3 regions of the Leucobacter sp. CX169 genome follow, and region 2 is predicted to be linked to each of the others. Evidence: predicted binding sites of a transcription regulator. Region 2 holds the regulator's gene; each other region holds the start of a gene.

Region 1 (4,417 bases), 380 kb from region 2:
GTACGCGGACCGCGTCACGCGTTCGATGCAGCAGGCCATCGACGAGACGAATCGTCGCCGCGAGCGCCAGGTGGCGTACAACACCGAGCACGGCATCGACCCAACCCCGCTGCGCAAGAAGATCGGCGATATCACGGCGATGCTCAACCGCGAGGCCGCCGACACTGAGGCGGTGCTTTCGTCACGCCACGGGGCGGCGCAGCGCCCGAAAAGCAAGGTCGCCGCTCGCGCCGGTGCGATCGCGGAGGAGGGCTCGGCGACAATCGAATCACTCGTGGCGGACCTCACCGCGCAAATGCTCGCCGCGGCCGAGGACCTCAAATTCGAGCTCGCCGCGCGCTTGCGTGACGAGGTCTCCGATCTCAAGCGCGAGTTGCGTCAAATGGACGCCGCTGGCCACCGCTAGCGAGGGGATGCCGTGTCGAAGATCGATTTCAAGAAAACGCTCGACTCGTTTCAGGCGCGACCGCACGTGTTCCGCGTGATTGACGTGCCGCCGCGGCAGTACCTGATGGTCGACGGGCACGGCAATCCCAACACCGAGCCCGCGTTTACCCAGGCGATCGAGGCGCTGTTCCCGCTCGCATATGCGCTCAAGTTTGCCAGCAAGTCGCGAAACCTCGACTACGTGGTTCCGCCGCTGGAGGGCCTGTGGTGGGCTGAGGACCAGACGGTGTTTACGTCGGCGCGAGACCAGTCCAAGTGGGACTGGACGCTCATGATCATGGTGCCCGACTGGCTCGGCGCAGACGAGGTGGCCGAGTCGGTCGCTGCCGTCACCGCGAAGGACCACCCTCCTGCGGCTCTGGGAAAGTTGCGCTTGGAGACCCTGCACGAGGGACGCTGCGTGCAGACCCTGCACGTGGGCTCCTTTGAGCAGGAGGGCGGGATCCTCGCGACGATGCATGAAGAGTTCATTCCCGCGAACGGACTTGAGTTCGCGGGAAAGCACCACGAGATCTACCTGAGTGACTTCCGCAGGGTCACTCCGGACAAGCAGCGCACCCTGCTCCGGCAGCCGGTGCGCGAGTCATAGCTCAGTCAGCGGGAAGCAGCGCGTAAATGTCGACGGCGTTGCCGTCCGGGTCGTGCAGCGTCGCATAGCGCTGGCCCCACGGGGCGTCGAACGGTTCCGTGTGCACCTTGTGGCCTGCGGCGGACAGTTCCGCGACTGTGCGGTCCACCTCCGCCGGGCTGTCCGCCGCGAAGGCGAAGGCGATGCGGTGGCTGCCCGCGGGCATCACGTAGCTGAGGTCGAACCCGAGAATGGTCTCAATCGGGTCCCAGGCGAGCGTCATGCCCCCGGGCAGCGCGATCTCAACGTGATCCGCGTCGTCCTGACCGTCTGGGATGTCGAGCCCCAGAGCGCGGTAGAACTCGAGGGAGGCGGCCAGGTCGCGGGTGACGATTCCGATGAAGTTGAAACGAAGACTCATGCTTTGAGCGTAGGCCCCCGCGTGCCCTTTTGCTAGGGCAGGCGCGCCTCGAGCCCCAGCCGCACGACCGGCCATTCGTCGTCCGTGATCGAGAAGACGACCGTGTCTCGGACTGTCCCGTTCCCGAGGATCATGTGCTTGCGCAGCACACCGTCTTGATGTGCGCCCAGTCGCGCGATCGCTGCACGCGACTGCTGGTTATGCCAATGGGTGCGAAATTCGACGGCCAGGCAGTCCAGCTCGTCGAATGCGCGCGTCAGCAGCAGCAGTTTGGCCTCGGCGTTGATCCCGGTGCCCTGGACAGACCGACCGATCCACGTCGACCCAATCTCCAACCGGCGGTTCGCCGGCGCGAGATTCAGGTACGAGGTCATGCCGACTGCACGATCGCGATCGGCGTCGATGATCGCCCAGGGCGCGAGGGTTCCAGCAGCCTGCGCCTCCCTCCTGCGCTCGATCTCGGCGAGCATTTCCTCGGGCGACGGGATGCTCGTGTACCAGGTGCGCCACAGCTCACCTGGGCCCACCGAATCGGCGAGATCGTCTCGGTGCTGCGGGCCGAGCGGCTCGAGGCGGACGCGACTACCGGCAAGAGTGGGGGTCTCGTGGCTGTTCATGTGCTCACAGTAACGGGGGAAGAGCACACCGGCGACACGATCGAACACACTTTCGAATCTCAGCTTTGGCCCATAGGATGAACGGGTGAGCATTCAGCCCCCAGCAGCCCCCGTTCGTTCCAGTTCGATGCACTCGGAAATCAGCGTCCAGGGCGCACGCGTCCACAATTTGCAGAACGTCGACGTCGCGATCCCGCGCGACTCTCTGGTCGTGTTCACCGGTCTCTCGGGCAGCGGCAAGTCGAGCCTCGCGTTTGACACGATCTTCGCGGAGGGGCAGCGCCGCTACGTTGAGTCGTTGAGCGCGTATGCGCGTCAGTTCCTCGGCCAGGTGGACCGCCCCGACGTCGACTTCATCGAGGGATTGAGCCCGGCGGTCTCGATCGACCAGAAGTCGACGAACCGCAACCCGCGCTCGACGGTCGGCACCATCACCGAGATCTTCGACTACATGCGCCTGTTCTGGGCGCGAGTCGGCATCCCGCACTGTGCCGTCTGTGGCGAGAAGATCTCGTCGCAGACCGTCCAGCAGATCGCTGATCAGCTGATGGAGCTACCCGAGCGCACCCGGTACCAGGTGCTCGCTCCCGTCGTGACGCAGAAGAAGGGCGAGTTCGTCGACCTGTTCACGGAGCTCGCGGCGAGCGGATATGCCCGCGCGGTCGTCGACGGCGAGGTCATCCAGCTGTCGGACCCGCCGAAGCTGAAGAAGCAGATCAAACACTCCATCTCGGTCGTCGTCGACCGCTTGGTCGCGGGCCCGGACATGCTCGGCCGACTCACCGACTCGCTCGAGACCGCGCTGCGCCTCTCCAACGGCATCGTCGAGATTGACCGGATCGACCTCGATGCGAAAGATCCTGCACGCAGCCGCCTCTATTCCGAGAAGCTCTCGTGCCCGAACCAGCACCCGGTGCAGCTCACCGAGATTGAGCCGCGCACATTCTCCTTCAACGCTCCCTTCGGCGCCTGCCCGACCTGTTCAGGACTCGGGACGAGCATGTCGGTCGACGACGAGCTGGTGCTCGGCGATCCGGCACTCTCGATCGACGAGGGTGTCATCATCCCCTGGACCAGCCAGGGCAAGAGCCTGTATCAGTACTACGAAAAGCTACTGGCCGCGCTCGCACGCGACCTCGAGTTCGACCTATCCACGCCCTGGGGTGAGCTGCACGAAGAGGTCCAGGAGGCCGTCCTGCGCGGCAACAACTTCAAGGTCAACGTGCGCTGGAAGAACCGTTTCGGCCGCGAGGTGAAGTACTCCTCGGGGTTCGAGGGCGTCATCCCGTTCATCGAGCGCCAGTACGCGGAGGCCGAGTCGGACAATCGCCGCGAGCGTTGGGCGGAGTTCCTGCGTGAGGTTCCCTGCCATGCGTGCCAGGGGCAGCGCCTCAAGCCCGAGGTCCTGGCGGTGACGATCGACGGCAGCTCCATCGCCTCCGTGACTGAGCTCAGCCTGCTCGAGGCCCAGCGCTTCTTCCGGGATGTCCAGCTGACCGAGCGCGAGGCGAAAATCGGCGCGCAGGTGCTCCGCGAGATTCGCCTGCGCTTCGACTTCCTGATCGAGGTCGGCCTCGGTTACCTGACGCTCGCCCGCGCCGCAGGCACGCTTTCCGGCGGAGAGGCGCAGCGGATCCGGCTCGCGACACAGATTGGCTCAGGCCTGACCGGCGTGCTGTATGTGCTCGACGAACCCAGTATCGGCCTGCACCAGCGCGATAACCGACGCCTCATCGATACGCTCATGAAACTGCGCGAGCTCGGCAACACCCTCATCGTGGTCGAGCACGACGAAGACACGATCCGAGCGGCGGACTGGATCGTCGATATCGGCCCCGGGGCCGGAGTCGAGGGGGGCACAGTTGTGCACTCCGGCAGCTACGCCGACCTGCTCGCGAACAAACGGTCACTCACGGGTGACTACCTCGCCGGCCGGCGCAGGATCGAGGCGCGGCACGCGCGGCGTCCGATCGAACCGGGCCGCGAGCTGACTGTCGTGGGCGCGCGCGCAAACAACCTCCAGAACGTCGACGCGACGTTCCCGCTGGGAGTCTTCGTGGCCGTCACCGGCGTGAGCGGCTCGGGAAAGTCGAGCCTCGTCAACGACATCCTGTACAAGGTTCTCGCGAACCAGCTCAACGGCGCGCGTCTCGTGCCCGGGCGGCACACCCGAGTGCTCGGCCTGGAACACCTCGACAAGGTCGTGCATGTCGATCAAGCGCCGATCGGCCGCACGCCGCGCTCGAATCCCGCTACCTACACGGGTGTGTTCGACAAGATCCGCAATCTGTTCGCCGAGACCCAGGAATCGAAGATTCGTGGGTACCTTCCGGGCCGCTTCAGCTTCAACGTGAAGGGCGGCCG
Region 2 (4,417 bases):
CTTCGCCGAGCACCTCGACGGCTTCGCGGTCACCGAGCACGGCTGGGTGCAGTCATATGGCACACGCGCGACGCGGCCCTCGATCCTGTGGGGCGATGTGTCGCGCCCCGCGCCGATCACGGTGGCATGGACGAGCTACGCCCAGTCCCTCACTGAGAAGCCGGTGAAGGGCATGCTGACGGGTCCCGTCACGATCCTGGCCTGGTCCTTCGTTCGCGACGACCAGCCGCTCGGTGAGACGGCGTCCCAGGTCGCGCTCGCCCTGCGCGACGAGATCGACGACCTGGCGGCGGCCGGCACCGGCATTGTCCAGGTGGACGAGCCGGCGCTGCGCGAACTCCTGCCTCTCGATGCCGACCGTCAGGCCGCGTATCTCGATTGGTCGGTGGGCGCCTTCCGTCTCGCCACGGGTTCGGCGGCCGCGGGAGTGCAGATCCACACGCACCTCTGTTACTCGGAGTTCGGTGAGATCATCGACGCGGTCGACGGCCTTGACGCCGACGTCACGAGCATCGAGGCCGCGCGCAGCCGCATGGACGTCGTCGAGCCGATCGGTCGCACGGGTTTCTCACGCGGGATCGGCCCGGGGGTCTACGACATCCATTCTCCCCGCGTGCCCAGCGTCGAGGAGCTCACCGAATTGCTCGGCATCGCCACGGCGCACGTCCCCGGTCAGCAGCTCTGGGTGAACCCCGATTGCGGCTTGAAGACCCGCGGCTATGCCGAGACCGTCGAGAGCCTGACCAACCTCGTGCGCGCGGCCCACGCCGTGCGCGGCGCCTAGGAGATCACCGTCGTGTTGCCCACTGAACCGGTCGGCTCAATCCCGCGCCCGTCGCGTCTACAGCGGACGGTGCTGGACGTTGAGGCGGGCCTCGCCGATCCTGCGCTGCTGCAAGTCGAGCAGGATCACGCCGTCGCCGATACGCTGGCCCGCTTTGCTGAGACGGGGTCGCCGCTCATCACTGACGGCGAGCAGCGTCGGCAGAGTTTCGCGAGCTATCCGCTCGGCGGTTCAGGGGCCAACGACGCTGCGGAGGCCGCGGCGAACGTGTTCGCGGTCTTCGCGGACGGGCATCACCGCGTGCTTCCTCGGCTGACGTCCGGGCCATTTCGGTACCGGGCATGGGCCGCGGACGACCTGACCCTGGCCCGGCAGCACACCGATCTGCCGCTCAAGCAGGCGGTCGTCTCGCCCGCGATGCTGTCGCTCATGTACCCCTTCGAAGGAGCGCTGCCGGACTACCCGCGCGAGCGGTTCCACGACGACCTGGTCGACGCGTGCGCGGACGACATCGGCGGGGCCTTCGCTGCGGGCGCGACCCGGGTGTCGATCGACTTCACCGAGGGCCGGCTTGCGCTGAGCCGTGACGCCCGGCAGCCGTGGGCGGGCCGCGAGCGCCTCGGTGGGTTCATCGAGCTGATCAACCGCGTGCTCGACCGGTTCTCGGCCGAGGATCGCGCCAGGATCGGCGTCCACACCTGTCCCGGAAGCGACCGGGACTCGGCGCACAGCGCCGAGGTGGACTACGCGGAACTGATCCCGGAGCTGTTCCAGATCGAGGCCGGGTACTTCCTCGTGCAGGCGGCGAGCGAGCGCGACCCCGATCGCGTTGCCGCGCTCGTGGGGCGCGAGATCACTCGCCTGGGTGAACGGGCCCCGCACGTGCGCTTGGGCGTCACAAACCCGCTCACACCGAGGCTCGAGACGGCTGAGGAGGTGCGCGACCAACTGGTGCGGGCGGCCCGGTTCGTCCCGCCCGAGCGGCTCGGCTCAACCGACGACTGCGGCTTCTCGCCGTACGTCATCGACGACAAGCCGCGTCATGGCTCGGCGGATTTTGCGCGTGAGGTGGCGTTCGCGAAGATCGCGACCCGCGTTCGGGGCACCGAGCTGGCACGCGCCGAGCTCGCGGGGGTTGCCTCGTGAACGCCCTGCTGCTCACCGGATCCCGCCCGACCCTCGCCCGATTCTCGTTCGAGGTGTTTCCCGCCCGCACGCCGTCGGCGGCGCTCGCGCTCGGCCACGCGGTGCAGCACCTCTCGGCGGCCGAGCCCGACTTCATCTCGGTGACGTACGGCGCGAACGGGACGAACCGAGACGCCACACTGGAGCTGTTGCAGTACCTGCGCCGGCACACCGACGCGTTGCCGCTCGCGCACCTCACGACCGTGGGGGACGACCGGGACGAGCTACGGCGTCAGATCAACGCTTTCATGGACTCGGGCATTCACGACTTCTTGGCGCTGCGGGGCGACCCGCCGGCGGGCCAGAGCGAGGCGGACGTTGCCTCCGCAATCTCGGCGGCCGAGCTCACCGCCCTTGTCACGCAGGTGCGTTCCGAACGCCCGGCGTTTACGAGCGTGGGGCGCACCGCCGTGGCGGCGTACCCCAACGGGCACCCGTCGACGCGGTCGCGTTCGGCCGACCTCGACTGGCTCGTCGCGAAGCAGGAGGCGGGTGCGTCGCTCGCGATCACGCAGCTGTTCTTCCATGCGGAGGAATACCTGGGCTTCGTCGACGAGGCGCGCGCGGCCGGGCTAACGATCCCGGTGCTGCCGGGGCTGATGCCGGTGTCGACGTCGGCGCAGCTGCGTCGCGTGGCTCAGCTCGCCGGACGACCGGCGCCGGCAACGCTCGAGCGTGCGCTGGAAGTGGCGGGCGGGTACGCCCCCGAGCTCGGGGTCGAGTTCACGCTCGCTCTTTCCCGCGAGCTTTTGGCGGGCGGCGCTCCCTCGATCCACCTGTACACCTTCAACCGGCACGAGCAGGTGCTCGCGGTGCTGCGAGAGCTCGGGCTGCTGACCCCTGACCCGGTGCGGGCCTAGACCGAGCGGAAGACCGCTACGACCTTGCCGAGAATGTCGGCGTGGTCGCCCAGGATGGGTTCGAACGCGCTGTTGCGCGGGAGCAGCCAGGTGTGGCCGTCGCGCTGCCGGAAGACCTTGACGGTGGCTTCCTCGTCGAGCATCGCGGCGACGATGTCGCCGTTTTCGGCGGTGTTCTGCTGGCGGATCACCACGTAGTCGCCGTCGCAGATCGCCGCATCGATCATCGAGTCTCCGACGACGCGGAGCATGAAGAGCTGACCGCCGCCGACGATTTGGCGGGGGAGCGGCACGAGCTCCTCGACCTGCTGCTCGGCCGTGATCGGAATGCCGGCGGCGATTCTGCCGACGAGGGGAACCAGGCGAGCTTCACCGGTCTCGGGGCCGTTCTCGGCCTCGCGGGCGCTGCGGCTTTCGGCGAGTTCGACCAGCACCTCGAGCGCGCGCGGTCGGTTTGGGTCGCGGCGAATGTAGCCGCCGAGCTCAAGGTTGCCGAGCTGGTGGGTCACGCTCGACAGTGACGCGAGGCCGACCGCGTCGCCGATCTCGCGCATGCTCGGCGGATAGCCGCGGCTCTCGACCGAGCGCGAGATGAACTCGAGAATCGCCCGCTGCTTCTCGGAAAGCGGCTTACCGCGGCCATTCGACCGGGTGGAGGAGCTGGCCATAGTGCAGTCCTTTCGGGCGGAACCACCGCGCAAACGTCAATGTCGGTGGTCCGTGGTTCAGTGAGCTCGTGTTCGAAACACTAGCCCCAATGTTCGAGCGAAAACAAACATCTGTTCGAGTGTCGCAAGGAATATATCGTCACGATGTTCGAATTTGAGCTTGCGGAATCGTTTGTTCGAAGATACATTCGAAACAAATGTTCGCATCGAACTGGTGTGGAGCGTCTCGAACGTACTGATCGAGGAGGAACAATGTCTGTCATCTCACTGCCCGTGTCGGGCATGTCGGCGTCATCAGCTACCGCCCGCACCCGGCTGCGGATTACCCGCCGCGGGCGCATCGTGCTTGCGGCGTTCGTATCTCTGCTCGTCCTCGGCGTCGTCGTGTTCGGCGCGGTCTTCGGCGCAGCTCAGGCCCAGGCGTCGAGCGAGTCGAGCCAGCAGGAGTTCGGCTACCTTGTCGTTCAGCCGGGCGACTCGCTCTGGCAGATTTCGAGCGGGCTCGATCCGAAGGCCGATCCGCGCGACCTGATCTCTGAGATCGTGCGCCTGAACCAGCTGGGGGGCTCCGACGTTGAGGTCGGGCAGACCCTGGCCGTACCGCTGCGGTTCTCCGACAACCCGAGCGTTGTCAAGGGGTCGGGTCTCGTAGACTAGCTGGGTGACCAGCCTGAGTGATCTTCCCCTCCGCGACAACCTGGTGGGCAAGCGCCCCTATGGGGCACCGCAAGATGCCGTGCCCGTGAGCCTGAACGTCAACGAGAACACCCATCCGCTGCCCGAAGGGGTCGTGGCGGACATTGCAGCCGCCTTGGTCGAGGCGGTGCGCGGGGTGAACCGATACCCCGATCGCGAGGCGACCGAGCTGCGCGAGGGACTCGCCGGCTATCTCGGTCACGGCCTGACCGCAGCGCAGCTGT
Region 3 (4,417 bases), 1.2 Mb from region 2:
CGCGGGCATGGGCGTGCGCGTCCACGGCACCCGACCGGGCGGGTACTCCGCCTTGCGCGCCGAGCGGGCCGCCGAGCTGCGCAGGTGGCGCGATCGCTACGCCGCCGAACAGCGCTCGATCGCCGATCTCACGCACGAGATCGAAGTGGGCTCACGCGAGGTGAACCGCAAGCATGAATCGAAATCCGAGTCTCGAATCAGCAAGAAGTTCTACTCCGACAAGGATTCCCGCGTCACGGCCCGGCGCGCACGCAACGCGACGGTACGCCTCGAGACACTCGAGCTGGACCGTGTGCGGCGACCGCCCGAGCCGTTGCGATTTGCGGGGATCGGGGACCCTGACGAGCCGCGGGCGGATACGCCGACGCTGCTTGAAGCCACAGACCTCTCGGTGCACGGCCGGCTCGCGCCCGTCTCGCTGGGGGTTTCGGCGGGTGGGCGGATCCTGATCACCGGACCCAATGGCAGCGGGAAGTCGACGCTGCTGCGCGTCATGGCCGGCGAGCTGGCCGCGGACGGCGGCGTGGTCACTCTGGCTGACGGCATGAGCTGCGCGCTGCTGCACCAGGAGACCACGTTCGTCGACCCGTCCCGCACCGCCGAGGCCTGGTACTTTGCCACGCTGGGAGCAGACCTCGCCGAGGAGCGACCCCTCGCGGGCGCCGGGCTGCTCTCGAGGCGCGATCTCGGTCGACCAGTCGGGCAGCTGAGTATCGGTCAGCAGCGGCGGGTCGCGCTCGCAGCTCTTGTCGCAAGGCCGCCCGAGATCCTGTTGCTCGACGAACCCAGCAACCACCTGTCGCTCGCGCTCGTCGACGAACTCGAGGAGGCGCTCTCGACATTTGCCGGGGCCGTCGTCATCGCGAGCCACGACCGCTGGCTGCGCGAGCGCTGGGCGGGCCACGAGCTGCGCATCTCGCCCGCGCAGCCCGCCGGGTCGGGGCACAGCACGGCTCCCGTACAGTGGATTCGTGACCTTCCTGATGCGGGTCACCAGCCCGTCACCCGCCCCGAGGGAGCCCACCGTTGAACCCAGCAGTCCTCGCGCTCTACCGCGTTCGCGGCGCGATCTTCTTCGCCGCGACGGCCGTGCTGGTCGCGGTGGCCCTCTTCGGGCGCTTCCTCGAAGGTGAGGTCGCCGACGCGATCCTGCTGGGTCTGGTCGTCGCCGGGCTCGCGGGCTGGCTGCTCTGCCTGTTGCTCGCCATGTTTGGCGCGAAGGCCATTCCTCAGCGGGAACGGGTCACGGTGCACTCCCCCGTGAGCGGGCGCTGGCTCGCGATGAACAGCCCCGCGTCTCAGACGCCGAGCCACGGCACGCGCGCCTACGGACAGGCTCACGCCGTCGATCTCGTGTTCGAGCCAGAGGGATACACCCGGCCCGCCTTCGGCACCTGGCCCGCAATGCGCGAGCCGCAGGAGTTCAAGGCCTTCGGCCAGCCCGTGGTCTCGATGGTCGACGGGGTCGTGGTGCGTGCGAGCGACTGGCGCCGCGACCACCGCTCCCGCACGAACCTCATCGCGTTCGCCTACCTGATGGCCGAGGGCGCGGTGCGCGAGCTCGGCGGGCCCGGCTTCGTCGTCGGCAACCACGTCGTGGTTCGCGACGCGAACGGCGACTTCGCGGCGACGGTACACCTGTCTCAGGGCTCGAAGACGGTGAACGTCGGCGATACCGTGCGTGCCGGGGATATTGTGGGCGCCTGCGGCAACTCGGGCAACAGCTCCGAGCCGCACGTGCACGCGCAGCTCATGGACCGCGCCTCGTTCTGGACGGCTCAGGGCGTCCCGTTTGCCTTCTCAGAGATTTCGATCGACGGGCAGGATCCTGCCGACGGGATGCCCCGCAACGGACAGCACCTGACGGCCGGAGAGCCCGAGCCTCGGGCGGAGTAGTTCCGGCGGGTTCCTGACGGGCCCGCATGAAATGTTCGCCGAGACGAACTTTTTCTTCCGCCCCAAGCAGCCCGCAACCAGGCTTCTCCCTCTGCCGCCGAACTTGCTACCGTGGCCAGTTGACCGCCACACGGCGGCAAGATTCTGGAGCCATTCATGCCACGCGACGCCTCACCCGAGGACTTCGAGCTTTCCGACCCGCACGCCTACGACCACTCGCACGCAAACGTGTCGTCGGGCTGGCTGCGCGCCTCGGTGTTTGGCGCCATGGACGGGCTCGTCTCGAACATCGGCCTGATCGCGGGTGTCGCGGCGGCGGGCGCCGCCCCGGGCATTGTCATCGTGACCGGCGTCTCGGGGCTCATCGCTGGCGCGATCTCGATGGCGCTCGGCGAGTACACCTCCGTCCGCACCGCCAACGAGCAGGTGGACTCGGAGGTCCGCACCGAGCGCGCCGCTCTCGCGCGCAACCCGCAGGGGGAACAGGCGGAGCTGGCCGTGCTGTTCACAAAGTTCGGCATGCACGCCGACGTCGCGACGCTCGCCGCATCTCAGGTGCACTCGAATGACGAGAACGCGTTGCGCGTGCACCTCACCCACGAGCTCGGGCTCAACCCTGACGACAAGCCCTCACCGTGGGTCGCCGCGGTCTCGTCCTTCGTCTTCTTCTCGTTCGGCGCGCTCGTCCCGCTGATCCCGTTCTTGTTCGGCTCTGGCGAGCTGTGGCTCGGCCTCGCCTTCGGCGGGGTCGGCCTGCTGGTCGCCGGCGGAATCGCGGCGACCTTCACCCGGAAGAACTGGCTGCGCGGCGCGCTCCGTCAGCTGGTCTTTGGCGGCATCGCCGTGGCCGCGACGTTCGCGATTGGCACGCTACTCGGGGTCGACTCGATGTAGCTTCGCCCCACCACCCAGTCGGCAATATATTCTATGGATTGCGCGACACGCTATCGAACATTTGTACTATTCGTGAGAGAATAGGGTATGTCCCGCAGCGCAGCCGGAACGGTTTCCGGTACCACCCTCACCCCGTCTGGGACTGCGCCGTGTTGCCGCTGAGTGCGCGGGTTGCTTCCGCGCTAGAGGGGGAGCCGCTCGGCTTGCTGGCTGATGCGGAGATCGTCGCGCTCGCGCGGGAGGCCGAGGAGTTCGGTCGGATCGCGGACGCGTTGCGGGTGCAGGTCGCGGGCGAGCTCGACGCGCGGGCCGCGGTCGACTTCGGCGAGGGATCCCTCGCGCACCGACACGGCTGCCGGAACGCGACGGAGCTGCTGCAGCGCGTGACCCAGGTGTCGGGGCGCACCGCGTCGACCCGGTTCGCGCTGGCGCGCGAGACCCGCTGCAGGATGGGGCTGGGCGGGCACGTCATGCCGCCACGGTTCCCCGCGGTCGCCGCAGCGCTCGGCGCGGGGGCGTTGGGCTGCGAGGCGGCGGCCGTCATCACGCGCGTGCTGGGTGGTTTGCCCGATGGCGCTGACCGCGAGGACGTGGTCGAGGCGGAGCGCTGCCTGGTCGCGGCGGCGTGCGGGACCGCGCTGCCGGACGGCGGGGAGGCCACGCTGCCGCTGCATGCGGACGATGTGCGGGTGGCCGCGCGAGTGTGGGCGGCGGCGATCGACCAGGACGGGGCCGAGCCGTCGTTCGAGGAACTGCAGCGGCGCCGCTCGTTCCGATTCGGGGCCGAGAAGGACGGCCTCGTCCCGGTACACGGCGCGGTGGTGCCCGAGGTCGCGGCCCTGTTCGGCCGGATGATCGATGCGATCACGTCGCCCCGGACGCGACGGGTAGACGAGGGCGACGGTGCTGGCAGTGCGGGTGGCCGCGAGTCCGGCAAGTCGAGTTCCGTCCGCTTCGTCGAGATCGACCCCGACGACTTGGCTGGCCTCTGTGGCCCGGCGAGCCTCGGCGACCCCGACCTGTTCGCGCCGCGCGACGAGCGCACCTCCGACCAGAAACGCCACGACGCGCTCGCCGTGATCGCCCAGGCCGCGGCCCTGCACGACGGCATGCCGACCCTGGGCGGGGCGCCCGTGACCGTGATGATCCAGGTCACCGCCGCCGCGCTCGAGGCCGGCCACGGCACCGCGTGGCTGACCGGCCACGACGGCGAACCCACCCCGATCCCGGTGCGCTCCGCGACGCACTCGGCCTGCGCCGGGTCCCGGCAGCACGTCGTACAAGACGAGACGGGCCGGGTCATCGCGCTCGGCACCCGAGACCGGGTGTTCAACGCGCATCAACGGCGCGCGCTCGCGGTCCGCGACGGCGGCTGCATCATCCCGGGCTGCACCGTCCCCGCCGCCTGGTGCGAGATCCATCACGTCACGGAGCACGCGAACGGCGGCGCGACGCACCTCGACAACGGTGTCGCGCTGTGTTGGCATCACCACCGCACCCTCGACACGGGCGGTTGGCAGGTCCGCATGCGCGGCGGCCTCCCCGAGACCCTCGCCCCGCCATGGATCGACCACGACACTCGCTGGCGGCCCGCGAGATCACCACTCAGACCACCGCGACGCCAACG

What was found. Region 2 encodes LexA, which represses DNA repair genes until DNA is damaged. Its sites were predicted from a motif close to TCGAACANNTGTTCGA; they were not measured.
Region 1: the regulator LexA is predicted to act here: its motif matches at 2,094-2,109, upstream of uvrA (excinuclease ABC subunit UvrA).
Region 3: the regulator LexA is predicted to act here: its motif matches at 2,844-2,859, upstream of JW030_RS02495 (HNH endonuclease signature motif containing protein).

The regions. Positions count from the first base shown of each region.
Region 1 covers NZ_CP071051.1:1,419,473-1,423,889, forward strand. Annotated here, with positions in the region: gene uvrB (excinuclease ABC subunit UvrB) at 1-406, shown strand, start outside; gene JW030_RS06385 (GyrI-like domain-containing protein) at 419-1,036, shown strand; gene JW030_RS06390 (VOC family protein) at 1,038-1,436, opposite strand; gene JW030_RS06395 (GNAT family N-acetyltransferase) at 1,469-2,053, opposite strand; gene uvrA (excinuclease ABC subunit UvrA) at 2,181-4,417, shown strand, end outside.
Region 2 covers NZ_CP071051.1:1,794,938-1,799,354, reverse strand. Annotated here, with positions in the region: gene metE (5-methyltetrahydropteroyltriglutamate--homocysteine S-methyltransferase) at 1-784, shown strand, start outside; gene JW030_RS08195 (hypothetical protein) at 797-1,930, shown strand; gene JW030_RS08190 (methylenetetrahydrofolate reductase) at 1,927-2,829, shown strand; gene lexA (transcriptional repressor LexA) at 2,826-3,497, opposite strand; gene JW030_RS08180 (LysM peptidoglycan-binding domain-containing protein) at 3,750-4,154, shown strand; gene JW030_RS08175 (histidinol-phosphate transaminase) at 4,159-4,417, shown strand, end outside.
Region 3 covers NZ_CP071051.1:576,989-581,405, reverse strand. Annotated here, with positions in the region: gene JW030_RS02510 (ABC-F family ATP-binding cassette domain-containing protein) at 1-1,030, shown strand, start outside; gene JW030_RS02505 (M23 family metallopeptidase) at 1,027-1,896, shown strand; gene JW030_RS02500 (VIT1/CCC1 transporter family protein) at 2,053-2,790, shown strand; gene JW030_RS02495 (HNH endonuclease signature motif containing protein) at 2,940-4,417, shown strand, end outside.